Regions from separate parts of the Aneurinibacillus uraniidurans genome, predicted to be linked through region 1. Evidence: riboswitches for the same ligand, from Rfam matches in the RefSeq annotation. Region 1 holds a riboswitch; each other region holds the start of a gene.

Region 1 (9,925 bases):
TCAGTATTTTCACTCTCTTCCGATTGTACGGGATGAACTGCTATCGGTCAAACCAAGCTGGACGCAGGAAAGGCGAACAAGCAGGTGAGAATACTCTCGCTACTTGTTCGCCTATAAGCCAGACTTCGTATCGATTTATGCCTGTATCTCCTCTTTCACTTCTCCTTCTAATACAAACTTCTGGATTTTTCCGCTTGCCGTCTTCGGTAATTCATCTACAAAGCGATATTCACGTGGGCGCTTGTACGACGCAAGCTTTCCGCCATCCAGCAGGAACGTATTCAGATCGGCTTCTGTGAGATTACTTCCTTTGGCGGCTACAATGTATGCCAAAACAATCTGTCCCCATTTCGGGTCTGGCTTGCCAATTACAGCGGCTTCCTTCACACCTGTATGTTCCACCAGACGGTCTTCTACTTCACGTGGATAGATATTTTCTGCACCCGAGATAATCATATGATTCATCCGATCACGAATCCAGATGTATCCATCCTCGTCATATTCGCCAAGATCTCCTGTATGATACCAACCGTACGCAAGCGCCTTTTCTGTTGCTTCCGGTCGATTGTAATACCCATTCATCATGCACGGGCCTTTGACGAGAATCTCACCGACTTCCCCCACTTCACAACGGTCAGCCGGATTCGTTGGCTCCCCATCCTCTTGAACACGGGCAATTACGACTTCATGCGTTAAGCTTGCCTTTCCAGCTGCCCCGGCTCTTGTAAGCTGTTCGTCTGGATGCAGCACGGCCATACACGGTCCCATCTCTGTTGTACCGAATATTTGCACCAGGTCTGCACCGATTTTTTGATCGAACTCATGAATTAAGACAGGTGCCATCGATGCTCCGCCGTATTCCACCAGGCGAAGCGATGACAGGTTGTATTGTTCAATATTCTCAACGTGCAAAACCATTGTGATCATCGTAGGTGCTGCAAACATATGCGTCACTTGTTCACGCTCAATGATCGCCAGCACTTCTGTCGCATCAAAATGGTGCAGCAATACGTTCGTCGCTCCGACTTGAACACGCGGTAAGAATGATGTATGCAGTTCTGCTGTATGATTCAGCGGTGCTGCCGAAAGCCCAATGTCATTCTTGGTTAGCCCCATGCACTGCATCATCATAAAATTATGGTGGATCTTGCTGCGGTGCGTGTGAAGTACGCCTTTCGGACGGCCAGTTGTACCACTTGTATACATCATGATGCAGTAATCAGTCTCAGCAACAGTCACTTCCGGCTTCTCTACTGATTCTGCATCGAGAAGTTGATAGAAGTCCAGAGCACCTGCTGGCACGGATGAATCTACATAAATCCAGTGCAGCACTGGTGTTCCGATTTGACGTGCCTGTTCTACGATCTGTGACCCCATCTCTTCATACAACACCACTTTAGCGTTCGCATCCTGCAGAATGTATTGTAGTTCATGTGAAGCTAAGCGATAATTAATCGGGTTAAAAATCGCCCCGATTTTCGCTACAGCAAACATCGCGATGACATATTCACTTGTATTGTAGAGGAATGACGATACAACGTCCCCTTTTTCTACACCCAGGCGCTGTAGCGCCCGGGTAAATTGATTCACTTTATTGTCAAGTTCGCGATACGTAAAGTGATGCTGTTTTACTCCGTATTCATACACAAGAGCAAGCTTCTCCGGATAATTCCGAGCTGACCACTCTACTATACTTCCGATTGTCGTACTCACAGCAACGCCCTCCATATTTTACCGATTATTTCAAATATTCAGGTTTTTGGAACCCTTGAAAATCCTTCTCTACAACCGCTTTAAATTCTGGTGATTTGTATGCTTCGATGATATCTTTTGTAATTTGGATATCTTTGTCTGCTGTTTTTACAGCTACAATGTTCATGTATTTTTCCGGAAGCTGCTCTAATTGCAATGCTTCTGTTAATTTAAGTCCAGATGCAATGGCGAAGTTACCATTTACGAATGCATAGTCTGCATCAGCAAGAGAACGCGGAAGCTGCGCAGCTTCAAGCGGCTTCAGTTGAATATTTTTCACGTATTGTGTCACGTCTTTTTCTGATGCTTTTGTCGGGTCAATGCCTGCTTTTAGTTTAATCCAGCCAAACTTCTCCAGCATTCCAAGTGCACGTGCCTGGTTAGTCGGGTCATTTGGCAGCGTTACCGTCGCGCCAGCTGGTACTTCATCAAGCGATTTGTGCTTGTTAGAATATACGCCAAGCGGTGCCGTTGGAACTTGCAGCACATTCGTAATTTGGAGATTATGATCCTTCGCAAATTTATTCAGATACACAACATGCTGGAATACGTTCGCATTCAGCGATCCTTCTGCTAATGCATTATTCGGCTGCACATAATCATTGAACTCTACTACTTTTACGGTATAGCCTTTCTTCTCAAGAATCGGCTGAATCCCTTTTTTAATTTGATCACTATACGGACCGGCTGTTGCACCAATCGTGATTTCTTTTGTTCCTGTCTGTCCAGAGGAAGCAGCCTTATCTCCACCACCGCATGCAGCAAGCAATCCTGCTAGAATAACGAATACCCATGTTAAAATAAATGATTTTACTTTCATCTGTATGTCCCCCTTTTTTTATAAATGACATGCATCAAAATCATAATTCTGTTATCTCCCTAGCTTGCCTATTCCCCCCTTGCAAATAAAAACGACCTCTTACCAAAGTAAGAGGTCGACGACAGACGTTTAGAAGCTCCGCCGGACCTCTTATCTCTCAGCGTCATTACGCTGCTGGAATTGGCACCGTTTGAACCATATAGTTCAAGGTTGCCGAGGCTTCATAGGGCCAGTCCCTCCGCCTCTCTGGATAAGAGTCCGAAACTATTTAATTTTCTTGCTGTTATGGTTATTCTACCACATTAAACCACAAAGTCAACTAGGAATTATAAGTTATTTATCTGTTTTAAATTGCTGCATCGCTTCCTCAAGTTCAACTGCCATTCGACTTAACGCTACAGAAGCCGCAGCAATCTGATCAATGGAGGAAATTTGTTCTTGTGCATACCCGGCTACATCACGCGATTTCTCGGCAGACTTTTTCGAAACACCAAGTATCTCCTGCCCAGACCTCAGGATGTTTTCAGAACGGACTGCCATTTCTTCAGACGAGACAGAAATCTGACTACTTTTCTCAGAAATAGACTCTACCGAATTCATGATACTTTGAAAAATGAGCCCTGCTTCATCAACGGCCCGGATCCCTGTGTCAACTTCCTTCGTTCCTTTATCCATCGATTGTACAGCTCGCAATGTCTCTCCTTGAATCTCCTGAATCACCTGGGCAATCTGATCAGCAGACTGCTTGGACTGCTCGGCCAGCTTACGTACCTCATCTGCTACCACTGCGAATCCCTTGCCTTGTTCACCAGCTCGTGCCGCCTCGATTGCCGCATTCAACGCTAGCAAATTTGTCTGTTCAGCAATCGATGTAATCACGCCAATGATCCCACCAATCTCCTGCGAACGTTCTCCAAGTAACCTCACTACACCTGCTGCTTCTTCCACCGATGTACCAATCGTATTCATCTGCTGTACCGCCTGCTGAATGGTTTGGTTTCCTTTGTCGGCTTCTACAGCTGTCCGCTGTACCGCTTCTGTCACAACCGAAGATGACGAAGCAATCTGCTTGGCACCATTCGTCATATATTCCATTGTTTGTGCTGTCCTCGTGATGCCCTCCATTTCTTGCTGGGCACCAACAGCCACTTCCTGGGTAGCCACTGTAATTTGATTCAATGTACTACCGGCATGCGCTACGCCTGCTGCCAGCTCCTGCGAAGACGATGCAACCTGCTTGGCTGTCTGATTGACCTGGTGAATGAGGTGACGCAAGTTTGCTAACATACCGTTCACAGCATGAGATAAGTGACCGATCTCATCTTCTGTATCCACTGGAAGCTCTTCTGCCCGCAGGTCCCCGGAGGAAATCTGCTCTGCAACCGATGCAATATCACGAATTCTCCGCACTGGGCGCAATAAGGAGATATATACAAAGAGTGCAATCGCCAACAGCGTAACCAGTCCTGAAACTACAACTTTTACAAGCAGCGAAGTAAGTGGGCTTATAAATTCATCTAACGGCACTTCAAGCGCCATCATCCAACTTGTTCCAGGCACTTGATGATAAAACACCATATAATCGCGCCCATTTTTCGTAAACTCTTTCATTCCTTCTTTCGTTTTAAGCATCTCAGCTGCGAGTCCTGTGCTATCCTTCAGTACATTTTCTTTTAGGATCTTGTTTTTATCTGGATGATGAATAACTAGGCCATCTGACTGAAACACGTATACTTGATCAGATTGTCCGACTTTAAAATTCGTAGCCTGCCGGAATACTTCTCCGATCGGAGACGCTCCACTGACCAGACCTTTCACGTTATTATTCATATCCCGCACAGGTGCCTCGAAAGAAATAATCAAATTACCATTCTCTTTAGCAGGAAATGGATTCGAGACAATCGGCTTACCTGCCATAACATCTGGAAATGTCGGTTCGCTTCCAATCTGAATCACTAGATTTTTATCAATAATAAGATTTCCCTTTGTGTCTCCTATACTGAGGGATGCATACGTTCCATTCATACGTGCTTTTTCCCGCTCAAAATAGGCTAAAATTTGATCCGTTGTACCAGTTCGGACAAGATCTGTGTTCGCCATTACAATAATCTCGGACAAGCGTGTGTTTAACCACGTTTCTAGTTGTGTCGCATGAATGCGAACTTGCGAACTCGCATTATTCTGTAAGGAGGTCTGAATGATTTGTTTGGCAGAAATATAATTGATCGTCCCCATTACGGTAAGCGCCATCCCCGTCAAAATCAAAATAATCAATAAAATTTTGACAATAAAAGATTTTCCCTCTCTCATAGCATCCCAACCCTTCTATATGCTTTTAATTGATAAGCATGCTTACCACGATTATAAGTACGTATCGAGCATCGTTCCGCTAGTAAATGCTTGTGTATACATCATGTTGGAAACTGTGTGGTAGTATCTAGATGGTTGTTGATTTAATAAAGAAGAAGTAAAAATAGCAGGTATAGATAGTAGCAATCCAGAGGCGGGGACATATTTTATTGCTTGAATCTGTTCCGATATGGTAGATGCAATTCCACCACTCCCACTAATCACTGATTGGACACGAACAGCGTCGTTCGTGAGAGCCTTGTTAAGTTTTTGCGAGTCAATCTCAAGTACTCCGTCTGCTTGAACCGAAATTCCAACGTTCTGTAGGACTTCCGAATCGAATAATAGACTGCGAGACATGTTGTGTACAGTCTGCTGTGGCAGCCCGTCTTTCTCATCCTGTACAGTACGCAGCATATCATTATACGCAGCAGCAAAATCTCCAATGGCCTGATAGATTTCTCGATGATCCTGCTTACTGTATATACCGTCTAGATTCGACTCAAGAAGCACTTCCGCTGCTTTGCTCGCTTCTGCTATACTGCGGTGTACTTCCACAGCCGCTGCTGTTCCACTGCGAACGATACCAGACAAATTGCTCTGGGGCGGAAAGGATATCGTAGGCATCGTACTTCCTACCCGGCGTGTTTGTGGTTTCGGCCATGCAGCAGGCTTGTTGTACCATTCTGTATAGTGCTGGATTTGCGAAATCACTTCAATCACTCCTCTCCTACCATAGAAGTATTTTACAACATGTGGATCACGATGCACACTATGCAATCTAACTTTATTCCTGCAAAAAACTGCCCAGATGGACAGCTTGCTACGCAAAAGTAACCACAAAATAACCATAACAGGCAGCATTCACCAAAAATGTTACAACAGCCGCCAGCCACAAACCCTGCATCGTTCGAACTTTGCCTTTGGTATTAAAATAAAGGGCTGCCGGTATGATATACACCAGTTGGACAAGACCAATCGCAAAAATGGGGATACCACCAAACAGTAAAATCGATGAACCACCTGCCACGCTCACGTGCAGCCCAATTGCAAGAAAAATTCCAAGCGCCACACTCCCTTTATCCTCCTCATTTTGATACTCTTCCATCATCCCTCTCCTTTCTAGCCCCGCTGAATTTCCATCTGCTCCCGCATCTCTTGCAGCTGCTCTTCTTTATCATCGCGATAGAACATGTTATACGTGTCAAACGGAATAATACGTCCGTCCGGATGCACGATATGCACACACGACTTTTTGACAGAGCGCACATCAAAATTATATGGATCAAGAAACTGCATAATGAGCACGCGAAATACATGATCGTATCCAAGCGACTTCGGCAGCATCACTTTCGGCAAACAGCACAATAATTCTTTGAGCGACGAAAACGAAGACGCCGGTGAATGATTAAGCGAGAACAACTGAAACACTTTTGCTTTCAGTGTTTCATCCTGTTCAAAAACAATCGTATTCCGTCCCCCTTCAAGCAAAATCTCTGGGTCGATCATGCCGGTCAGCGGCGTTACCTGCTCTCCCATCTTGAGCGCGTAGCCCATCGCCAGGCAGTCCGGGTGACACGGAACCGGAATAATATCTTCTTCGTTAAAAACACCTGACTGGTCAATAATCATCCGGCGCACTTCTCCAAGTGTCAGACGGTCCTGTACTGGGTCGAACTGTTCGAGGCGACCTGCAATCTGAATCGGCTGGAATGTTACGCCCCGTACTGCTCGCTGCTTCAAGCCGTATTGAATAATCTCGCCTACTTCGTGATCATTGAGTCCTTTTTTCAGCGTCACCACAAGTGTCGTCGAAATATTGAACTCATTCAGGTGTTCAATTGCTTTCTTGCGAATATCTCGCAAGTCCGCACCGCGCAGCTCCATCAGCGTATTTTTCTCAAAACTATCAAACTGCAAGTACAACTCAAATCCTGGCAAATATGATGAAAGACGACGCACAAACTCCCGGTCCTGTGCAATGCGAATACCGTTCGTGTTAACCATCAGATGACGAATTGGTTTTGTTTTGGCAAGGTCCAAAATCTCAAAAAACTGCGGATGCAGCGTCGGTTCCCCACCGCTAATCTGGACAATATCGGGTGTCCCTTCATTCCGCACAACACAATCCAGCATATACTCGATCTCATCAAGTGAACGCCATGTCTGACGCGCAGGGGACGCTTCCGCATAGCAAATTGGGCACTGCAAATTGCATGCATCGGTTACTTCTACAATCGTCAGACAGCTGTGCTGTTCATGGTCAGGACAAAGCCCGCAATCATACGGACAGCCATACTTCACCGGCGTGTTCCACACAAGCGGCATTTCGGATGGCTTACTGAATTCCCGGCACTGCTTGTAATAAGCAGCATCGTTAGAGATCAGTACTTTCTCCATGCCGTGCTTGAAGCATCGCTTCACCATATAAACACAATCGTTTTCAATGATGATTTTCGCTTCGATTTTCGTATAACAGGTGGAGCAGATACTGTTGGTCAGCTCATAAAATAAATACGGTCTATTATTCGGCATATGGAATAACCTCGCTTTTTCTTTGAACTATATGGCGTGCAATGAGGCGGCCGTAATAAAGAAGACCAGCCAGCGCTGCGATCTGAATGTTATTGAATCCCCCATATGGATGAGGAGTTGGCTTAATAAAGTCGATGCCAAAGCGAAACAGCAGGTAGCCCACCATAAAAAACTGAAACCCGCTTCCTTCCCACAGCGTGTAATTCCGTTTCACTCCCCACAATATAAGACCAAGACAAAATAAAAAGACAATTTCATACAATTTTGTCGGGTGCCGCATGATGCCGTCTCCAAAATCCACGCCAATACTCCAGTCAGTGGCGATTCCATACGTATGGTCAGACAGTCCAGTCAAAAAACAGCCGATCCGTCCAATACTCATTCCAACCAGCAGCGGGAACACAAAATCATCACCTGTTGACCGTGTCCATCCGATTCGTTTTTTCATATACTCAACACCGATCAATCCACCAAGCAGACCTCCGACGATCGTTTTGCCTGCGAGCAAATAGTGCACATCTGTGATGTGCTGTACAGTAAGGGTAGGCTGTTCGAGCCAGTACAGCGCCTTAGAGCCAAATGCCGCTCCGGTAGCGGCTCCAATCATAACCCAGATGGCTTTGTCATAAGGAATGCGTTCTTTATTGCGCGTGTACAGGTAAATACGAAATCCAATAAAATAAGCAAGACATTCAAAGATAAAGTGCGGGTGAAACGTCCAAGAGCCAATATGGATATAATACGGAAATGTCATGATTCACCTCATTTCATCCAAAAATCATAGTCAATCCCATTTTATAACATAAAAATCCGGAAGGATATGGAATTATGAGATCAACCTGTGTTTTTACACAAGAAGGGAGCCAGGCAGTATAAACAGCCTGGCTCCCTTCTTTATCTATTGATTTGCAAACGCTTTCTATTTTGGCTAACCAATCAATGATTTTGTCCGGTTATCTACAATTCGTACCGCTTTTCCTTCACTACGCATGATGCTGTTCGGCTCACGAATCCGCAGCAGTACCGATACGCCAAGCGCATTTTTCATCTCATGGCCAATGCGGCGTACAAGGTCAGCAATCGTATCGTTCTCTTCCAGTGATCCGACAACTGCTTTGTATTCCTTTGTTATCTCAGCATGCACCTCGAAGCGATCCAGTGCACCGTCTCTTTCAATTACGACTTGATAATGCGGGGCAAGCTCACGGAATTGGAACAATACGCCCTCGATCTCAGTCGGGAACACGTTCACACCACGAATGATCAGCATATCGTCTACGCGGCCCTTAATGCGTGACATACGCAAACTCGTCCGCCCGCATTTACAGGTAGCAGGATTCAGCGACGCAATATCTCCAGTCCGATAACGAATGACCGGAAAAGCTTCCTTCGTCAACGAAGTAAAGACGAGCTCTCCTTCCATACCGTATGGCAGCACCTCACCGGTTTCTGGATCTACAATCTCAGCAATAAAATGGTCATCTGCGATATGCAGGCCATCCTGTGCCTCAATGCACTCAATCGAAACACCTGGTCCTAGTACTTCACTCAGTCCATAAATATCAATCGCCTTAATATTCAGTCTTTCTTCAAGCTGCATCCGCATCTCTTCCGACCATGGCTCTGCTCCGAAGATTCCATACTCAATTGTAGTCGCACGCGGGTCTTTTCCCATCCGCTCCATCTCTTCCGCAATGTTCATCACATACGACGGTGTTCCGGAAATGCCGCGCGGCTTAAAATCTTCAATCAACGTAATCTGACGCGGCGTATTCCCACCTGATACCGGAACGGCAACCGCACGCAAATGCTCAATACCATAGTGTAGACCAAGGCCCCCCGTAAACAAGCCATAGCCGTACGCATTATGAAAAATATCCCCTGGTCTTCCGCCTGCTGCACAGATCGCACGAGCGACAATCTCGCCCCAGTTCTCAATGTCCTGCTTTGTATAGCCAACAACTGTTGGCTTGCCTTTCGTACCCGAAGAGCCGTGGATCCGTACAACGTCTGACATATCTACCGCGAACAAATTGAATGGATAATTCTCTCGTAGGTCCGTTTTTTTCATGAATGGGAGACGCTGCAAGTCTTCAAGCGATTGAATGTCATCCGGTGTAATTCCAGCTTGATCAAGCGCTTCCTTATGAAACGATACACGCTCATACGCATGTCGTACCGTTTGCTGCAACCGTTCAAGTTGAAGCGCTTCCTTTTGTTCACGCCCCATCGTCTCCATTGCTTCATTGAAAATCACATGAACGCCTCCCTTTTATTCGCCGAGAAATATCGGTTTTCTTTTCTCACTGAATGCTGTCAGCGCCTCTACCCGGTCCTTCGTCGGAATAATTACCTCGTATGCTTTCGTTTCAATATCAAGACCTGTTTGCAAATCTACACTGCTGCCTTTGCTAATCGCGTATTTAGCCTGATACACAGCAAGCGGCGCATTCTGAACAATCTCTTCCG
Region 2 (9,925 bases), 1.8 Mb from region 1:
TTAAAATCGCGACTCGCTTCATCCAGTATCGCCGCTTCCATCATGCGAATGATCTCATCCATTAGGTAGTGCTCTGTGCCGTACAACACGTATATAGGGGCGGTACGTCCTGCTTTAATCTCCCGGGCTGCCTGCCGGATATCCATGCCTCTTCACCTCGCTCTTATTATACCAGAAGGAAAAAGCCATGGCAGATGCCTGCCATGGCGGTGGGAAAGCTGTGCGTATATGTAAACGTTCAGGTTCGGGTGGGCCCTTTACCCGTCGGCTGAACGATAAGCACCTCTGCTTTTACTACATGATACGCACATCATCATAAAAGGTTCATATTATTTGAAAAGTGGACGTTCAATATTTTTATGCAAGTCAATCAACCATTCTTGTGTTTGCGGACGCGGGCCGATCTCCGCGCTCGTTCCCTGATAATCCAGTGTATATGAAATCCGATGGCTATCAATCCAGCGGTAGGACACTCCGTACATATCGCCCCAATCATGTGTAGCGAACTTGATCTGTCCATTTCCATCCCGCACTAACAAACGATTCCCATTCTTGCTGACGAAAAATTCTTCGGTTAAAGCACGGCTGACAGCCACCTTTTCCGATTCAGCCGCTCTCGCATTATTCTCTGCCTTATCCTTTGCATCATCCGGCGCCACAAATCCAAGCATCATACCGCGCTTACCAGCAACCTGCTCAGGGCTGGATACTGCCGCCGGTTCAGACGCTGTCTTCTCCTGTTTCTGATCCGGCACGTTGTCCGCTTGCGAATTAGCCGCAGGTGCTTCAGTTTTCTCAGCAACAGCTGCTTTTTCCTGCTTGCTAGCCATCTGATTGTCTGGCACTTGGTTTGATACTTTTGGTGCCGTCCCTGCCACAGAAGAAGGAGGCACTTTATCAGGCGCTTCATTTTTTTTGCCTTCTAAAACACCATTTGTTTTAGCCTTATTTACTAACTGTGTCGCAGCAGGCGGCTTCTCACTCGGAACAGCGGTCTGCTGGCCTTGAGATGGTGTTACCGACTTCTCACCCGCAGCCGCTGCATTTGCGGCAGACGGTTTGGCAGAAGATGGCTTGTCAGCACCCTGCATGGCAACCCGCCCCTCAACCTGTGGTGGAGTCGGAGAAAACGCCGTATGCTGGAGCGGAGAATCCTCCATATTCCAGATCGTAATCGTCAATACAGCGGCCGCCGCAGCTGCTCCGGCCAGAGAGCGGAACCAGAATATCTTCCGTTCTGAACGCAATCCCGTCTTCTCTACTCCTGTTTCAAAAGCTGCCGCTTGCTCTGAACGTCCTGCTTTCATACGGTCAATTTCATCAAGACGCGGCATAATGGACTGCACGATACTTACCGGAGGCGTCACAGCGGGAAGTTTGGCAAGATGGGCAGAGAGCGAGTGAAGACGCTCATATAGCTCCGAGCATGATTGACACGACGACACATGCGCAAGCAGGCGCTGCTTCTCAACATGGCTCAGATCATCATCTAGATCCCGCTGCATCCATTCATATATCATGTCGCAACTCACTCTATACACCACCTTTCTGATATTCATGTAGTAATTCCTGAAGCTGCTGTCGCGCGCGATAGAGGTACGATTTCACTGTATTAAGCGGCATATTCATCACTTCTGCTATTTCGCCGTATGATAGATCCTGCATGTAACGCAACGTTACAATCGTACGCTGATGATCAGGCAGACGCTTGATCGCTTCCCGCACCTCAACTGCCATCCCGGCACGTTCGACCTCTTGTTCTACATTCTGCTTGTCATACAGCATAAGCTCGTGCTGATCAATCGAAATCGTCTCTTTCTTCTTGCGGAATTTATCAATGCATACGTTTGTGACAATACGCTGAACCCAGGTCGAAAACTTCGCCTTCTCCTGGTACGTATCAATCTTTGTATAAATTCGAATAAGAGCTTCCTGCGATGCATCCATCGCATCCTGCTCATTGCCAACTATATAAAATGCGGTCCGGTATACGGAATGCTCAATCTCTTCTAGCAGCCGCACGAGAGAATCCCGATCCCCGTTCTGGGCGGAGCGTATCAATTGTTCATCAACCACGCTCTTGCCTCCCCTCTCTACCCTACAGACGGAACCCCTTTAAAAAAAGTTGCATCCATCTAGAAATTTTATCGGCATGTCGTCCCGTTTTTTACGGTTGTATAGCCGAGTTGCTTATTGTTTACGATGACCGTAACAGCTCCGCATTCATCTGTTCGCACAATACGGCTGCCGGTTTGGTTCAGTCTTTCCATTGTATCACGATGCGGATGCCCGTATCGATTGTTTCGTCCGGCTGAAATAATCGCCAGATCCGGTTTTGTCTGGGTCAACCATTCTTCTGAAGTTGAGCCTTTGCTTCCATGATGGCCAACTTTCAAAATATCAACTTTTTCTATTTCATTTGCAAGCAAACGCAGTTCCCCTTCTCGCTCGAGATCGCCCGTAAACAAAATACGGCGACCGTACACTTCAAGCAGCAGCACAACAGAACGATCATTATTTCCAGATCCGTTCATCCCGGTCGGATTCAGCACACGCCACCGTACCCCCTCTCGCTCCTCCCATACTTGGCCACCTGACACAGCCACATGAGAAATATGCTTCGCTTGCATAAGAGCAGTCACTTCCTGCTCTAGGGGAGACCGCGGCAAATCCCCGTTGCTAATTACCTGTTGAACGGGCACATGTGTAAGAACATATGGAACACCACCGATGTGGTCACCATCACCATGTGTCATAACCAACTGATCAATTTTCCCAATTCCCTGTGCGTATAAGTAAGGGAGAATGACATCTCGCGCTGGCCAGAATGGCTTACGTCGTATACGCCACGTCTGTCCATCAAACGGCACTGCCGGAATGCCGCCCGTATCAATTAATACAACTCGGTCTGGTGTCTGTATCACAATCGCATCTCCCTGTCCGACATCAAGAAACGTAATCCGCACTTCAGTACGGCGATCTACATAAGGAAGAGACACACAAATGAGAGCAAGTGTGATACAAAGCAACCAACTTTTCCAATTAAAGGTCATTTTACCATACAAAAGTAAAGAAACGAAAGCAACCAATAGCCCATAAAGAGTCAACCATATGATAGAGGGAGATTTCCACACGATGCGCATTAGGCCTTGGGACTCGATTGTATACAAAAAGTGTAAAACAGGAGTTAATATGCTGTCTACAGTGTTTGCGGCTAAAAAACCAAAACCAGGATGAATAGCTCCAAAAATAAGCGAAAGAGCAGCAAGAGGTGCAATACATACACTTATAAACGGAACGAATAAAAAATTAACGAGAGGAGAAAGAAAGGAGAAGACATGAAAATAATACATCGTTAAGGGAAACGATGTAAGAGTAGCCGCTGCTGTTACTGCCACAAGGCCACGCAAGGAAGCTGGCTTCATCCACTGCAAGCGCACCTGTAGCGGAGGAACGAGCAATAACAGCCCAAATGTAACGAGAAAAGAAAGTTGAAAACTAACTTGATGAATCACATACGGATCAACCGCTGTCATCCCAAGAAAGGCGGCACCCAGCACATTCCAACCATCCGCTCGTCGCCGTACGAGAAGGGCAAGCAAAACAAGCTCTCCCATAATGAGAGCACGCATAGCAGACGGACTAGCTCCGGTCAAAAACACATACAGCGGCAGCAGTGCCATAGTGAGTCGAAAGCTACGCTCTCGCGACAGGCCAGTAAGTCGACACAGAAAGACGATAGCGGCAGCAAGCATCGTAATGTGCTGACCCGAGATGGCAATGACATGGGTTAGACCAAGACCAGAGAATTTCGCATAGGTCTCTGGATCAATCTCCGTAACAGAGCCGAGTAAAAATCCGGACAATAGCCCCTCTGTATCCGGCCCATACATCTCCTTCAACCGTTCCGCCAGCCATTCCTGAGATGCTACTAAACTCCCCCATACACTAAACGTAGGAGCATGATACGAAATCGCGCGCAGCCCATCTATGCTCCCCACTCGATGAACATGCTGGAAATACAAAAAACGCGCATAATCAAAGGCACCAGGATTCGTTGGTTCGGGCGGCACTGAAAGCTCAATCGGACCCGCAAGCCGCGTGCCGTACTGGAACACGTCCCGGGCTCGCTTCCATTCGTCTATATTCTTCAGACGTACCGTTACCTGCACCGTTTCCTCTACTACACTCGGCTGTGTATATACCTTATATACACGCAATGCGAACCGAACGCGATCTCCGTCGTGCGTAACCTTACTCACGATTTCCCCTTCACATGTAATGGACCCAACTGGAAGCATACTTACATTACGGCTGTCAATCAACCGATAGTAACCGAACGCAGCCACAAACAAACATAAACCGATGATGATGTAGCGTCTACACGCTGTACATCGCATAAATAAAACAGTCGACGCCAGAAGGCTTATCGCGACTACCAAAAAAGCGGACCTGACATTGTTTGCATATACTGAGGCGCAAATGAGTCCACCTAATGCGTACAAACTATATACAAACAACATCCGCCGCCTGATCATATTATTTCACATATCCGCGCAGCTTCAGCTTCTCTACATGCGCGTGCAATAGACTCGTAATATCCATCACAAACGTTTCTTCCAATATGTATAACATCGTAAAACAGCACTGGGCAATATGCAGTAAGTTTAGACCGCAGCCACGCAGCACCTGTTCCTCCGTCCGAACACACTCTTCTCCACTAGCCCCACGGAATTTGCCAATCCACTGCGCGAACCGCCCAATCGCGACCGAGATATTCAACACCGTACTATCGAGCGTAACACCCGGAATGACTAGACGCGGCAGCCGCAGCGACCGATATCCATCCGCTGTTACCGTTATATATACATCGTCTACCTCCTGCATCTGCTGCACATAGCCTTTGCGTATCAGTTTGGCAAGATGCTCATCTATCATCGTATCAAGCCGTACATCCGGCGCAATGTCTTCGAGCACGAATGTCATGGAAATGCATGTCTGTGCCACATCAAGCAACTCCCCTGCTACATGATGCAGCGCCTCACGTGCACCTGGTGTTCCCTGCTCCTCTATCCAGCGCAGAATCGCTTCACTCAGCTCTCCCTGTTCTTCTACCAGCTTTTGAAATGTCGATTCCAGCGATGGAACAAGCTGGTTCAGCCGGGGCAGTACAATCTCAATCATCGTATGGACAACTCCCTTTTTTCTCTTTATTGTACCATACCGCGCAAACATTTTGTAAATAAATGTAAAAAAGGAAGAGGCAGCTCTCTTCCTTTTACGAACTTTGCAGGCTGTTCCACTGATCTGTAAGTACAGACAATTCCTGCTTAATTATGTACATATTCGGTTCTTCCTGCTGCTCCATGCAGTCATTCAACCTCTCAAGCAGCCAGTTAATGCGGCCTTCGACAATTTGCTGTTCGATATACTGCTCAACCAAAACGTTAGCCAGCTCTTTTTCTTCCCCGAAACCATTGTTTTCAAAGATGCGACCTTCTCGGAAATGAATGTCCTTGCTCAGTCCTTCTTCATACAACCGAAGCATACCGCTCGCTCCCATCAAATAGATCGAGCCATGGAATAAACGAATGAGCGGGTTGGCCTTGAGCTCTTCCTCGGTGATCCCGTTAATGTACAGCCTCCCTTTAATCGGAAGCCCTGACTGTACAACCAGTCGAAACACACCATGTTCTGTATAAAATCCGAGCAGAAGCGTGCCTTGCATTGTTTTCTTTTCTTCTACTGTAATTTCCGGACGCGTTTTGGCTTCTTCTACAATTCGATAGACATCATCCACGCGTTCTTGCGGAGCTTGAAAATTATCGCACACACCACGTATCGTTGTCACATGCGGTTGCATATCATTCACCTCTTTTGTAGTTCAGCTTCATTGCCTTCTTGCTACATCTTTACCCCCTCGCGACCAGTCCATACCAGTTTTTCATGCATTTTATAAAAAAATTATGCTAATCCACAAACTCCATCTTAACGCCAGCAGGAGCCTTATATATATCCAGCTGTCGGAATAAAATCTCTTTCCTTTGGAATAACTCTGCTACTTTCGCATGATCTTTTGCATACGGACGATGAAAAACGACTTCCGCAATGCCGCTGTTTGCAATCATGTTCGCACACGTCCAGCACGGTTGATCAGTCACGTAAATCGTCGCCCCCTGTCGATCTGCCTGATCTGTAAACAACAACAAGTTTTGCTCCGCGTGAATCGTTCGAATGCACTTCTGTTTCTCCTGAATAACGCCTACTTCATCTGTCTCGTAATAATTATGTAGCAAGCACCCTTCCTCCAGACAGGACGGTACACCACTCGGACTCCCGTTATAGGCAGTGCCTAGTACTTTGCGCTGTTTTGTCAGCACAGCCCCTACATGCCGACGCGGGCACGTTGCACGTGTAGATGCCATATAAGCCAGATCCATAAAATATTCATCCCATGTTTTTCGTTCACTCATGATTCTCTCTCCTCTACATGTTCTTTTTTCTATAGTAAACGAAAAAAGGATGCGTGCAAAATGCACAGCATCCTTTTCGTATCTTATACAGTTGCCAACTGGCTCACTTTAAGCGCTTGTTCCAGGTCTGCGATAATATCATCAACGGCTTCAATCCCGATGGACAGACGGATGAGGTCAGGAGATACACCCGCACTGATTTGCTGCTCTTCTGTAAGCTGCAAGTGCGTTGTGCTTGCCGGGTGAATGACGAGTGATTTCGCATCCCCAATATTCGCCAGGTGTGAGAACAGCTTCAGGCTGTTGATGAATTTCTTACCTTCTTCAACTCCGCCTTTAATGCCGAATGTGAAGACTGCCCCTGCTCCTTTTGGCAAATATTTTTGCGCACGCTCATAATATTTGTCACCTTCAAGACTTGGATAGTTCACCCATGATACAAGCTCATGATTTTTCAGGAATTGCGCAACCTTCAGCGCATTTTCCACATGACGCTCCATGCGCAGGTGAAGCGTTTCAAGACCTTGAATGAACAACCAGGAGTTAATCGGTGTCGTAGCAGCCCCGATATCACGCAGCAGTTGTACACGAGCCTTGATAATGTACGCCAGGTTACCTACCGCTTCTGTATATACTACTCCATTGTAGCTTGGGTCCGGCTCGCTCAGGCCTGGGAACTTGCCATTGTTCCAGTCGAATTTACCAGAATCAACGATTACGCCACCGATTGATGTCCCATGTCCACCAATGAACTTCGTAGCAGAATGAATGACAATGTCTGCACCGAATTCAATCGGGCGGCACAAGTATGGACTTGCGAATGTGTTATCCACGATAAGTGGAACACCATTCTCATGTGCGATTGCGGCAATCCCTTCAAGGTCCGCTACGTCAATACGCGGATTACCGATTGTCTCCGTATAGACTGCTTTTGTTTTATCTGTGATCGCCGCACGGAAGTTTTCTGTGTCAGACGGATCAACCAGTTTTACTTTAATACCAAGTTTGCCTAATGTGTGTACAAACAGATTGTATGTGCCACCGTACAGGTTGCTCGATGCAACGATCTCATCACCTGCACCGGCAATGTTGAGAATTGCGAAAGTAATCGCAGATTGACCAGATGATACAGCAAGCGCAGCCACACCGCCTTCAAGCTGTGCAATCCGCTGCTCAAATGTATCTTGCGTTGGATTCATAATGCGTGTGTAAATATTGCCAAACTCTTTAAGTCCAAACAGGTTTGCTGCATGGTCTGTATCCTTGAATACATATGAGCTCGTCTGGTAGATCGGAACCGCACGTGATTGTGTAGTTGGATCTACCTGCTGTCCGCCGTGCAGGCAGATGGTTTCAAATTTCAATTCGCGTTCTTGTGACATTGTCATATCCCCCTTGAAAAAGTAAGTGTAGTAGTTGTTCTTCACGGAGGGCGATGTTATGTACCAAAATAAAAACCTCTTCTCCGTTATGGAAGAAGAGGGTTGCATACTCAGGTATGTATCACCGCTCTCATCTTCCAAAGCCATTGCTTTGCTGGATTTAGCACCTTGCACGTCGTGCCGGTTGCCGGGCTTCATAGGGCCAGTCCCTCCGCCTCTCTCGATAAGAGATACTATTTTGTTGTGTACGTGTGTCGTGCTGTTCTTGTTATTTATTATAGGCGCACTATTCCGACCTGTCAACTTAATCTGAAAAATTTTTTTATTCTTTTTCATTCAACGGTGAGATGAGCACGAATTTTCTCCAATGTTTTCGGTCCAATACCAGACACGTTCGTAATGTCTTCTACTTTCTTAAACGTCCCTTTTTTCTCCCGGTATTCCAGAATCGCCGCCGCTTTCGCTGGGCCAATGCCCGGAATGGTCTGGAGTTGTTCAGATGTCGCCTGATTCAGATTGACAGTCACTTTCCCGCTATCTGTACCGGTTGTACTATTCTCCCCGCCTGGCATCGGCAGCGTCTCTCCCTGGTGCGGCACATAAATCAGCATCCCATCCACCAGCTTCTTTGCTCCGTTCACACTGCGGCTGTCTGCATTCGGTGCCAGACCACCCGCCTGCTTGATCGCTTCATGTACACGGGAGTCAGGTGACAGCGTATATACGCCCGGTCGAATGACCGCTCCCTTCACATCCACAGTAACCGGCGTAGCAGGAAGAGAAGCATCGGTCTCCTGCGCTGGCTTCTGGCCTGATCTCGAATCATGTGCTTCTTTTGTAGCAGGAGCTGCTGCTGTCACAGGAACAAGTTCTGGCTCCGCTTTGCTCGTGTTATACAAATAAAAACTACTACCGAGGAATAAAGCGCATATAATACTAGCAACTCGTTTTTTTCGTGTACGCAGCCATTCTTTCATCTCTTTTATTCCCCCTGCTTGTGATTTGCTATTGCTTTGCCTATAATTTAAATAAACAATTCTGGATTTATACCGGAAACAAGGAGGTTACTAACTATGAGTGTTCATCATGCGATTTCAGCCCATTCGGCTAGTCAGGCGGAGTATATCGTTCTGTATCGCAAACTTGATGTGATGCGTGAAGTCCGAATTGAACGGGCGATTGAACAACACCGCGCAGGAGAGGCTGTTGATCTTGCTTCTATTAACGAAGTTACTCAACAAATCAATCAACTGGCACAGCGCCACCATCTGCCGCCACGTAAATTTGTTACAGCGGACATGATCGAAAGCGCAAGTAAATAATATTCCATTTATTTACATTTTATCACATCAGTAAAAATATGTGTACTGAATCTCTCCTGGCTCCCATACAGTATTACGAATAATAAAAACAAAGCCGGAGGGATTCAGATGCATATCGGCTTTATTGGCACTGGAAGCATGGGGGGCATGTTGCTAGAGGCTTTTATTGAATCAGGTGCTATAGCACCCAATCAGATCATCGCTTCCAATCGTTCTCCTCAGAAGCTCGCTGTTCTCATGCAAAAACATTCTGGTCTGCATACCGGAACGAACATTCATGTAGCTCAGAAAGCAGACATTATTTTTCTTTGCGTTAAGCCTCTTGAATACCGGACTGTCCTTGATGAAATTGGGGCATACCTGACTCCTCAAAAGCTGGTTCTATCAATTACGAGCTCAATCGGTGTTAAACGATTAGAAGCGTATAGCCCAGCTAAAATCGCTCGTATTATTCCAAGCATTACAAACACAGCACATTCCGGAGCTTCCCTTGTTACATTCGGCTCTCGCCTGACACCAGCAGACAGAATGACCCTCCTGAAGCTAATCACTGCAATCAGTACACCGATTGAGATTGAGGAGGAACACACGCGCATTTCTTCGGATATCACAAGCTGCGGACCTGCTTTTTTTAGTTTTCTTATGCAGCGCTATATCGATTGTGCCGTAGAAGAAACCGGAATTTTGGAGGAGCAGGCGACTGAGATGATGACGGCGATGGTTATTGGCATGGGTCGTCTGCTCGAAG
Region 3 (9,925 bases), 1.1 Mb from region 1:
TCCTCAATGCGTGCAGCACGCTCCGCTTCTGTCTCCTGATCACGCTGCATTTCAAGTGCTTCACTTGAAATCTCAAGCTGATCACGCTTTCCGTACGCACGTGTTCCTTCCTGACGCTGCTCCTGCTGGCGGTATGGATTTACCGGCTGTACGGAATTCGGGCGTTCAATTCTCATGTTTCTTCACCTCTGCTTTATACGTAGTTTTCCCAAAAAAGAAAACCGACTACTTATTACTAAAGTAATCGGCAATTCTATCACAAAGTTTTAACTTTTTCTTGGTTCATCCCGTCCAACTTGATAAAAACCGGATCTACTGCGGCGTTCTTCCTCAGCAAGCTCCTCGTTCCTCTGCTTGTCTTCCTGCATGTATCCGGCCATTTTTTTGATGTTACCTATACACTTCGGACAAAGAGTACCCGAACGTGTCGGACCGCCGCAGCTTTTGCAGGCATATTCGATGTTAGGATTATTCTCAATCGAAAGCCTGCCTTCGAGAATAAACATCGTGATCTGCTGAAGCGAGACACCAGTTTCTTTACTTAACTCATGAACATTACAATTCCGGTTTTCTTTCTTACGCATAAATTTGTAGCACTTCTCGTATTCCTCATCGATTTTCTTCAGGCAGTTCGGACAAACCGGCTGACGAACCTTTCGGAATAGACTGCCACAACGAATACAATTCTCAACATTTAATGACATAAGACTTTCCTCCCCCTAATATGCGCACAAATAACTGTATCTATTGTACTGCAAAAATCAGAGGAAGTGAGTCCTAATTTTTTAGTTTGTAGCTGCTTTTGCCGCTGCAATAGCTTTCTCATAGTCTGGATGATTCGTTGCTTCCGACACATACTCTACGTATGTAACGTTGTTTTCAGCATCCAGTACAAAAATCGCACGAGCAAGCAGGCGCAATTCTTTAATGGCTACGCCGAATGCCTGACCAAAAGACAGGTCGCGGTGATCAGACAGCATTTTTACATTCTCAATGCCTGCCGCACCGCACCAGCGTGCCTGTGCAAACGGAAGGTCTACACTTACAGTAAGTACTTCTACGTTTGCTAGGTTCGCTGCTTCTTCGTTGAAGCGACGCGTCTGTGCATCACATACGCCTGTGTCGATCGATGGTACAACACTGATCAGGCGAACTTTGCCTGTGCCATCATTCAGTGAATATGGTTTAAGACCCGCAGCCAGCACTGTGAAATCAGGTGCTTTATCTCCTGCTTTAATTTCTTGACCGAGCAGGGTAACCGGGTTTCCTTTAAATGTGATTGCTCCTTGACGTTCTGCTGCCATTGTACTTCCCTCCATAATAGTTAGACTGTGATTTCTTATTTTATTGTAGCGGACAGTCTTTCTTTTTACAATATATTGATAGTTTTTATATAAAAATTGATGTATGCAGACTGTCGTTTTTATTCTCTGCTTACCTCGCCCATGTTATTCCATATACCTCCGCCTGCCGCCACTTCTGTCGGATCGCACAAGCTGCCGCCTCCATCGTACTTCCGGTTGTATACACGTCATCTACAAGCAGGACACGCTGGAACGAACGATCAGCGGGTATCGGAGCAAAAACATTTTGGAGCGCAGCCAATCGGTCAGCCCGCCCTTTCATGCTTTGCTTCTCCGTCGCCTGTGTCCGAGTAAGCAAACGACAAACCGGAACCCCAGTGCGCATTCCGAGCAGACCCGCAAGCTCCTCCGCTTGATTAAACGTCCGTTCAACGAGCCTTTCTTCATGAAGTGGCATATATGTAATCACATCTATACATAGCTTGGCATACTCTCGCTGCCACACCTCATACAAGAGCGCTGCTAGTACTGGCGCAAGCACCCGATCTCCACGATATTTATACCGGGCCAACCATTCCTTGGCCGTCTCGTTATACGCCACCGCACTGCGCGATTGACAAAACGCCCGATTCGTCCGGCGCGCACAGTCCATGCAGATTTCATTCTGTGCCCAGGGCCGTCCGCACACCGCACAGATCGACCCCTTTATCCGAATCAAACCATTCATGCAGTCCTGACACACAAATGATGTACCTGCCGCAAACGATTTCTCGTTTGCTTCCTGTCCACAATACAAACAAGGAGGAAATGGCGGAAATAGAGCATCCAGTAATAAACGTCTGGCCATCTGCCATAACACCATCACACTCCACCTCCTGCCGCAAGTCTATTCATCTCCTGAATGTGGCGAACTGCTGCTTTCATATGTGGCGTAATTTCTTCTGCGAGAAAAAGAACTGTCCCATCTGGGCAAGCAGCCGAACGCCCTGCACGCCCGGCGATCTGAACAAGAGCCGCTTCATCAAACAGAGAGGCGTCTGCCTGTACAACGAGCACATCCACCCCGCCAATGGTTACGCCACGCTCCATAATCGTTGTCGTAAGCAGGAGTCGAATGGTTCCTGCTCGCATCGCTCTTACTTTCGTCTCCCGCTCCGGGTCAGCTGCGTGTACTGTTTCCACCTTTCCCTGCCATTCCGGTGCAAGCTGTTCGATGTAACGATGGAGCACTGCCAGTCGGGCAATAGACGCGACGAAGATAAAAGCTTGTCCATCCCGTTCTGCGACCTGGTTAAAAAAAGAAAGCAGTTCAGGAATTGGCTTTTCTTGTCTTAAACGATCGTTTAATTGGCTTACCCGGCAATTGCCTGGTACCGGAAGCGGGTGGCCATGATAACGAACGGGGATTTTCACATGTGGCAAAAAGTCCGAGTCATAGTGCGGTTTCACAAGCCTTTTGCGATGTTCTTCCCTGGGCGTTGCAGTTAAGTATACGGTTTTGCCCGGCAATTGCCGGGCACGCTGCACAGCAAATGGAAGCATAGGATCACCATGATAGGGGAACGCATCTACTTCGTCGATGATGACCAGGTCAAATCGCCGATAGAAACGAAGCGCCTGATGGGTTGTCGCCAGCACAAGTGGTGCAAGGCTCCACTTTTCCGAAGATGCTCCATGCAAAACGGATAACGGAAAATCCGGGAAAGCTGCTGCAAGCCGCGGCGCAAGCTCTAGCACAACATCCCGACGCGGGGTCGCCCACAATACATGACAACCGGTAGTGATTGCATCATACACAAGCGGAAACATCACCTCTGTCTTACCTGCTCCACACACCGCCCAGACAAGGAACTCATCCGGCTCCTTCTCTTCTCTACGAAAGCGCAGCATCGCCTCTGCCGCCGTCCTCTGTGCGGTTGTTAACGTCGGATACCCATCGAGAATGTGCTGAATCGCAGAAATAGGCTGTTCTGATGCCGAGGTCGACAAAAAGGAGGGAATGATGTAATACGATGTACATCCCAGGCTGCGGCCCATCCCGAGACAGCGGCGACAGTATGGACAGTCATCCTTCTCACACCGTGCACACGATACAAGCACGATATCTGTGCCTGTTGCTCCACAACGACGACAGCGGTACGAAACAGGAGAGTTATATCCGATCCAGCGGCGAAGAGAAGAAAAAAAGGAGAAGATCTTCTCTTCTCCCGCCCCCATCTGCTCAATCCCTTTATCTTTTTGTAGAAGTCCTCGCTGCTCCATGAAAGCAAGGACACTCTCCCAGTTCCACCCCGGCAGCTTACTTTGAAATAACCAGCTTACTTCCTCCTCCAGAAGTGCTCTCCCCTCCAACCAGACACAAGCTTCTTTCATAGAATCTTCTATTTGGCTTTTCGGCATTTTTCGATCCCGTATGATTCGTCTTCTTCTGCGATCATCGGTCTTGCTTCTGTCTCCTGCTCCAGCCCGTCCTGGTCAGTCTCCTGCTTCACATATTTCTGCAGCACAATCTCCCCATCCTGCGTTACTAGCATGACAATGGAATCGTTAGGGCCAATCCCGGTTCTTGCCATCACTTCCATCGGCAGCTGAACCCCTCCATCTTCCTGTACCTGTTCAACATGTGAATTTTTTAACATACATAGCCCTCCTTATACTCATCTAAATATTTCCGATGCTGTCTCCCGACTCTGTCCTTACTAATTTCGACAGAATTTTCTGTATTCCTTTTTATTTTTGGTTTTTTTTTACATTTTTCTTATTTTTCATGAAAAGGTTTGTCGGATGGTGTTTCTGGTAAAAATGAGGGCAAAGAGGTGACTCCAATGACTATACAAACGATTCGCAGGCGCTCTTTTCCTTCTCCCGCACGGAAAACCTTCCACGAGCGAACTAAGCGATTGTTTCCCGGACATGCGAATGCGACATACATTAACACAAGTGATCCATCTTATTATGAGAAGCTACTGCGAGCAAACCGCACCCATGTACGAGCCTTGTATGAGCTCGGACGCCAGTGCGAAAAGCAAGGGTTCTTTCGTAAAGCAGCTGATTACTACGAGCGGGCTACCCAGGCTGATCCCTGCTTCGAGCCTGCTGTTGGCGCGAAGATTCTGCTTGCACGACGCAGGCAGCAAAAAGAGCGTATAGAAGCTCTCACACGCACGCATCCACCTGCTCCCATACGCAAAAAACCATCTCTCCTACAGATGACAGGTGCGGTTCTGCTCGGCTATACGCTGCTCACACTCGTTGTATGTGCCCTGCTGCGCTAAGCACACATACGCCTCCATACAAAAAGCGAGGGGAATACATCCCCTCGCTTTTTGTCATGTATATCAACTTATTCCTGAATAACGAGTAAATGAGGCCAGCGGTAAAGAGCATGTTCAAGCAACTGTTGATCCGCTTCTTCTTCTGCAAGGCCCCGCGCCACATACAATACAGCCGGAATCCCTTCTATCAGAGAGTACCATGTTGTACAATGCGCCGCATATTCCACCTGATCCATATGCGCACACATTTTGAATGCCGCGTATGGCCCAGCCATATATACAGCTTCCACCGGCGCTCCGCTAAGAAGCCCGTTCACACTCCAGCGCAGCAACCAAGTGACAATGAGGTACACAGCAGCCGTAACGACCAGTATCATTCCAGGCCCCATTGCACTCCCCCCTTTATTCCATATGTATGCGGAATCAAGGGGAGGCGTGCAAAGATATTAGGAAAGCTTCACCCAGCCGTTTTTGATTGACATGACAACCGCCTGCGTACGATCCTGTACGTCCAGCTTCTGCAGGATGCTGCTTACGTGGTTCTTAACGGTCTTCTCACTAATAAACAATTCTTCCCCAATCATGCGATTGCTCTTACCTTCTGCCATAAGCTGCAGCACTTCACGCTCGCGAGGCGTCAATGCAAGAATATTGCTTTCCTTCTCACCGCTTCCAAGATCACTAATATCGCTTAACAGCACATTTTCTTCGTGGCTGTGCTCAATCGTGCTCAGGCGACGGAATTCAGTAATGAGTTTACCTGTAACTTTCGGGTGCACGTATGATTCACCATTCGCTACCGCATTAATCGCTTCAATCAGCGCATCCGAATCCATCTCTTTCAACAGATAGCCCGCAGCACCGGAGCGAAGAGATTTGTACACGTAGTTCTCATCGTCATGAATCGATAAAATAATAATGCGAGATTCAGGCGCATGCTCCTTAATGCGCTGGGTAGCCTGCACTCCTGTCATCTTCGGCATGTTAATGTCCATCAAAATAACATCTGGCTGAAGGTCGGCTGCCATCTGGCACGCCTCTTCCCCATCAGATGCTTCTCCTACAATCACAAAGCGCTCTTCCATTTCGAGAATACGTTTTACCCCTTCTCGAAACAGTTTATGGTCATCTACAAGTAAAATTGAAATGTTTTGCTCTGTCATGTTTTGCTCTGTCATTGTTCATTACCTCCATCTGTCATGTTTTCTTCGATACGAAGGGGGATCCCAAAAAACAGCACCGTTCCTTCCCCTGGCTTCGAGTCGATCTTCATCGTTCCCTGCAGTAACTTCACACGCTCCTGCATACCCATAATGCCAAATTGCGGACGCTCTCCTTTGGCCTGCTTCTCAAATCCAATACCATCATCCGCTACCATAAAGAGCACCTTTTTCGGCTTGAACTCAAGTTTTACTTCTACCCGCTTCGCATCTGCATGCTTGGCTGTATTGTTAAGCGACTCCTGAATCAACCGGAACACTGCCACTTCAATGGAACTTTGCAAACGGCGCTCAGGACTCAAGAGCGTGAGTTTAGTTTCAATATGATGCCGCTTCTCATATTCTTCGAGGTATTTTCTCAGGGTAGGAGTGAGACCAAGGTCATCTAAGGCCATTGGTCGCAGATCAAAAATAATCTTGCGTACATCTACCAGACTTGCCCTTGTAAGCTCTTTTAATAACCGGAGTTCTCCTTTTGCCTCATCAATCCGGTTCTGATTTAACATTTTTTCTACGATTTCACTACGAAGTGCCACATTCGCCATCGACTGGGCAGGACCATCATGAATATCCCTCGCTACACGCTTGCGTTCTTCTTCCTGCGCCTGAATAATCTGGATCCCCAGCAATTGATGGTGATGGGCAGATTCGAGAGCAACTCCTACCTTGCGTAAGTCGCCCTGCAGGTAGTTTAGCACAATCCCCATCTGGGAAATCAAGTTTTCTGATTTCTCAATGGTGTTTAAAATATTGCGATGGCGGCGCTCAAGCTCGTCCCGCCGCTCGCGAAGGTGTTTTTCCTTATCACGGGAAAGAGAGAGCTGGATCTGCATCTGGCTAGCCATCTCATACGCTTCGCGGATCTCAAGCTCACTATACCGTTTGAAGCCGCGACTGATGTTAGCCAGGCGCTGCCGGGCTTGCTTCGCCTTCCATTCCAGCTCGTCCGTCTGCGTAATGACAAGATCAATTTCGTTACGCAGCGTTTCAAGTTCGAGGGTAATGAAGTTATTTTCTTTATGGGCATTTTCCGCGATTTCAAAGATTTTCTCTTTGCTTTCCTCCACGGAAGATACCGTCTTATTCATCACCTCGTCCAAAAGCTGAATGTCGATATTTGCCTCGCTCATTGAAATCCCCTTTCCACCTCACTAGCCATTAGGTCCCTCCTGCTCTCACTGTTTCAACAGGATACGGGCAAAATCCTTCCATACATTGTACCATTCATCCCACGCAAACAAAACAAGACCCATACACTATTACAGTGATGGGTCTTTTGGTTCGTTTGTTTTAGTTTGTCATAAACGCAGCTGCTTCTTTTTTAAGAACTTCAGCCTTGTCTGTATTCTCCCACGGTACATTCAGGTCATTTCGACCGAAGTGTCCATATGCCGCTGTATTGCGGTAGATCGGACGGCGAAGGTCGAGTTCCTTAATGATGCCAGCCGGGCGGAGGTCAAAGTTTTTACGAACAAGCTCAACCAGAACTTCCTCTTCCACTTTACCTGTGCCAAATGTATCAACATTGATAGATACAGGCTGTGCAACCCCGATTGCATACGCTACTTGTACTTCACATTTGTCTGCAAGACCCGCTGCTACGATGTTTTTCGCTACATAGCGCGCTGCATACGCGCCAGAACGGTCAACCTTCGTCGGATCTTTACCGGAGAATGCACCACCGCCATGGCGAGCATATCCACCGTATGTGTCTACGATGATTTTACGGCCTGTAAGACCTGCATCTCCCTGTGGTCCGCCAATTACGAAACGGCCTGTCGGGTTGATGAAGTATTTTGTGCTCTCATCGAGCAGGCTTGCCGGAACAATCGGAGCAATTACGTGCTCTTTCAGATCTTTTTGGATCTGTTCCAGCGTTACAGATGGATCATGCTGCGTAGAGATAACGATTGTGTCAACACGAACCGGCTTATCTCCTTCGTATTCCACCGTTACTTGTGTTTTACCATCCGGGCGAAGGTACGCGAGTGTACCGTTCTTGCGGACTTCCGCTAAGCGGCGAGAAAGTTGATGAGACAACGAGATCGGAAGCGGCATGAGTTCAGGTGTTTCATTGCACGCGAACCCGAACATCAGGCCCTGATCTCCTGCACCGATTGCTTCGATTTGTTCATCTGTCATCTGACCTTCACGCGCTTCAAGTGCCTGGTCAACCCCTTGAGCGATGTCTGGAGACTGTTCGTCAATAGATGTAAGCACGGCACATGTGTCAGCATCAAAGCCGTATTTCGCACGGGTGTAACCGATCTCACGGATCGTCTCACGCACGACTTTCGGGATGTCTACATAGCAGCTTGTTGTGATCTCGCCTGCTACGAGTACCATACCTGTCGTAACAGATGTTTCAGCCGCTACGCGGGCATTTGCGTCTTTTTCAAGAATTGCATCAAGAATTGCATCAGAAACCTGGTCACAAATCTTATCCGGATGTCCTTCTGTTACGGATTCAGATGTGAAGAGATAACGACCTTTTTTAGGCGCCATATTCACGACCTCCTTTTAGTTGCTGTTATTTATTTGATGGTCCCTTCCCGAACCCATTTTGCAAAGCAGTAAAAAACCTTTTCCAAATGCATCACACCTGGAAAAGGGTTGATTTTTACTCAATCTTTGCCCTTTATCTTCCAGAAACAGCATAAAAAATTATGCCTTCTGCTGGTTAGCACCGTTCACCGCCATATGCGGCCATGAGGTTGCCGGGTTTCATCGGGCCAGTCCCTCCACCTTCTCGGGATATAGGGTCTTCATTCTAGACGAATATATCTTATTTCTGTTTAACTGTCAATCATTCTATTGGACCTTGTAGTCGCCGCGCACGATAATATCTGCTTTGCCACTTGTCACAGTAAGCCCGCGTCCATCCGCACGCGGAATGAGCAGCAGGTGGTCATGCGGCACGGCTTCGCCATCTGGCATACTTGTTCCACTCGTCAGATCCGGGATCGTATAGTCCACACCCGGCGTCACCGCTTTAACTTGTCCGGTGCGTACAATGAATTCTGTCCCTTCCATCCCCGTAATGGTTTGGCCTGCCGTCACTTTCTCGACCGTGTAAGATGCCGTACCACCTGTGGAATTATTCGGGGCTGTCGGCTGCGATGATGACTGAATGAGCTTGACCAGCTCTTGGCGCACCTGATCCACATAACTGCGCGTTACAACCGGGTCCCCTTCTGTTCCTGGCTCAGTTGGGGCCGCTGTCCCGACTGATACGAGTCCGACCGTAAAGGCTAACGCCGCGCCGGTGATTCCGTATCCCCATTTATTCACAACTTCTTCCTCCCTTTGTGTTTTTCTGTTAACTTATACGTTTATTTCTTACAAAGGTCGTGGTTTTTTACCTATTTTATATGAACAAGCCATTCCGCTTCTTTTTTCTCTACGCTGATCGCATCAAAATCCCGGTCTAGTTGATCAAGTGCGACCCATGTCGCTCCATTCTCACTGCGCACATGCGGGTTGCCCGACACCGCGTATTTACGCTCGGTTTCCCCAATGCGGAGTGCTGCCTGCTGTTTTGCACCATCCCAGCTAATCCGATAACCGTACGCCTGCGCGAACGGACGAAGCGCGATGTACCAGCGACCATTGACTTTTTTAGCCAATGGCGTGACGGCAGGAGGAAATCCGTTGAAGCTAACTTTGCCATCTGCAAACAGATGCAGCGAGGTAGCACCTGTCAAATACGTGACGGCTTTTACGACCTGCTCATTCGGATTCTGCACCACATCGTCTGGTACGATGCCAACGCCATTGATCTTGTGCATGTTCGGAGAGAAGTATTCTTCCACCGTCATCTTCAATACCCCACCCTTATCAAGCGGCGTAATCTCTTGCACGGTACCTTTCCCGAATGTTTTGGTCCCCATAATACGAGCCGCATGATGATCTTGAAGAGCCCCCGTCAAAATCTCGGATGCACTGGCACTATTGCCATTCACCAGGACAACCATAGGGATCGCTGTCCCTTTTCCGGTAGCTGGAATCGAAAGTTTCTTCCCATCGCGATTGACCATATTGACAAGCGTTCCATGCTCAACGAACAAATCTGCAATATCGATGGCCCCTTCAATATGACCGCCAGGATTGTCGCGCAGATCAATAA

Evidence for each region. Region 1 has a riboswitch for S-adenosylmethionine ahead of PO771_RS15165 (MetQ/NlpA family ABC transporter substrate-binding protein). Riboswitches for the same ligand answer to the same signal wherever they lie in the genome.
Region 2: it holds a riboswitch for S-adenosylmethionine, as region 1 does, so the genes downstream of both, PO771_RS04720 (homocysteine synthase) here and PO771_RS15165 (MetQ/NlpA family ABC transporter substrate-binding protein) in region 1, are expected to answer to the same signal.
Region 3: it holds a riboswitch for S-adenosylmethionine, as region 1 does, so the genes downstream of both, metK (methionine adenosyltransferase) here and PO771_RS15165 (MetQ/NlpA family ABC transporter substrate-binding protein) in region 1, are expected to answer to the same signal.

What each region holds. Positions count from the first base shown of each region.
Region 1 is NZ_CP116902.1:3,028,259-3,038,183, forward strand. Features, by position in the region: gene PO771_RS15160 (long-chain-fatty-acid--CoA ligase) at 136-1,713, opposite strand; gene PO771_RS15165 (MetQ/NlpA family ABC transporter substrate-binding protein) at 1,739-2,572, opposite strand; SAM riboswitch class I at 2,720-2,829, opposite strand; gene PO771_RS15170 (methyl-accepting chemotaxis protein) at 2,906-4,882, opposite strand; gene fliD (flagellar filament capping protein FliD) at 4,934-5,635, opposite strand; gene PO771_RS15180 (hypothetical protein) at 5,745-6,029, opposite strand; gene PO771_RS15185 (radical SAM protein) at 6,044-7,456, opposite strand; gene PO771_RS15190 (prolipoprotein diacylglyceryl transferase) at 7,446-8,210, opposite strand; gene PO771_RS15195 (phenylacetate--CoA ligase family protein) at 8,385-9,713, opposite strand; gene PO771_RS15200 (enoyl-CoA hydratase-related protein) at 9,729-9,925, opposite strand, start outside.
Region 2 is NZ_CP116902.1:945,224-955,148, reverse strand. Features, by position in the region: gene holA (DNA polymerase III subunit delta) at 1-146, opposite strand, end outside; gene PO771_RS04750 (zf-HC2 domain-containing protein) at 330-1,532, opposite strand; gene PO771_RS04745 (RNA polymerase sigma factor) at 1,534-2,076, opposite strand; gene PO771_RS04740 (DNA internalization-related competence protein ComEC/Rec2) at 2,145-4,523, opposite strand; gene PO771_RS04735 (MazG-like family protein) at 4,540-5,184, opposite strand; gene PO771_RS04730 (hypothetical protein) at 5,279-5,863, opposite strand; gene PO771_RS04725 (deoxycytidylate deaminase) at 5,970-6,473, opposite strand; gene PO771_RS04720 (homocysteine synthase) at 6,557-7,855, opposite strand; SAM riboswitch class I at 7,983-8,085, opposite strand; gene PO771_RS04715 (helix-hairpin-helix domain-containing protein) at 8,188-8,832, opposite strand; gene PO771_RS04710 (DUF2533 family protein) at 8,929-9,177, shown strand; gene comER (late competence protein ComER) at 9,286-9,925, shown strand, end outside.
Region 3 is NZ_CP116902.1:292,051-301,975, reverse strand. Features, by position in the region: gene flgM (flagellar biosynthesis anti-sigma factor FlgM) at 1-176, opposite strand, end outside; gene PO771_RS01495 (flagellar protein) at 267-704, opposite strand; gene tpx (thiol peroxidase) at 786-1,304, opposite strand; gene PO771_RS01485 (ComFC family protein) at 1,435-2,166, opposite strand; gene PO771_RS01480 (ATP-dependent helicase ComFA) at 2,166-3,704, opposite strand; gene PO771_RS01475 (hypothetical protein) at 3,686-3,943, opposite strand; gene PO771_RS01470 (tetratricopeptide repeat protein) at 4,130-4,579, shown strand; gene PO771_RS01465 (hypothetical protein) at 4,648-4,968, opposite strand; gene PO771_RS01460 (response regulator) at 5,026-5,757, opposite strand; gene PO771_RS01455 (sensor histidine kinase) at 5,754-6,929, opposite strand; gene metK (methionine adenosyltransferase) at 7,090-8,304, opposite strand; SAM riboswitch class I at 8,435-8,560, opposite strand; gene PO771_RS01445 (hypothetical protein) at 8,611-9,090, opposite strand; gene PO771_RS01440 (S41 family peptidase) at 9,162-9,925, opposite strand, start outside.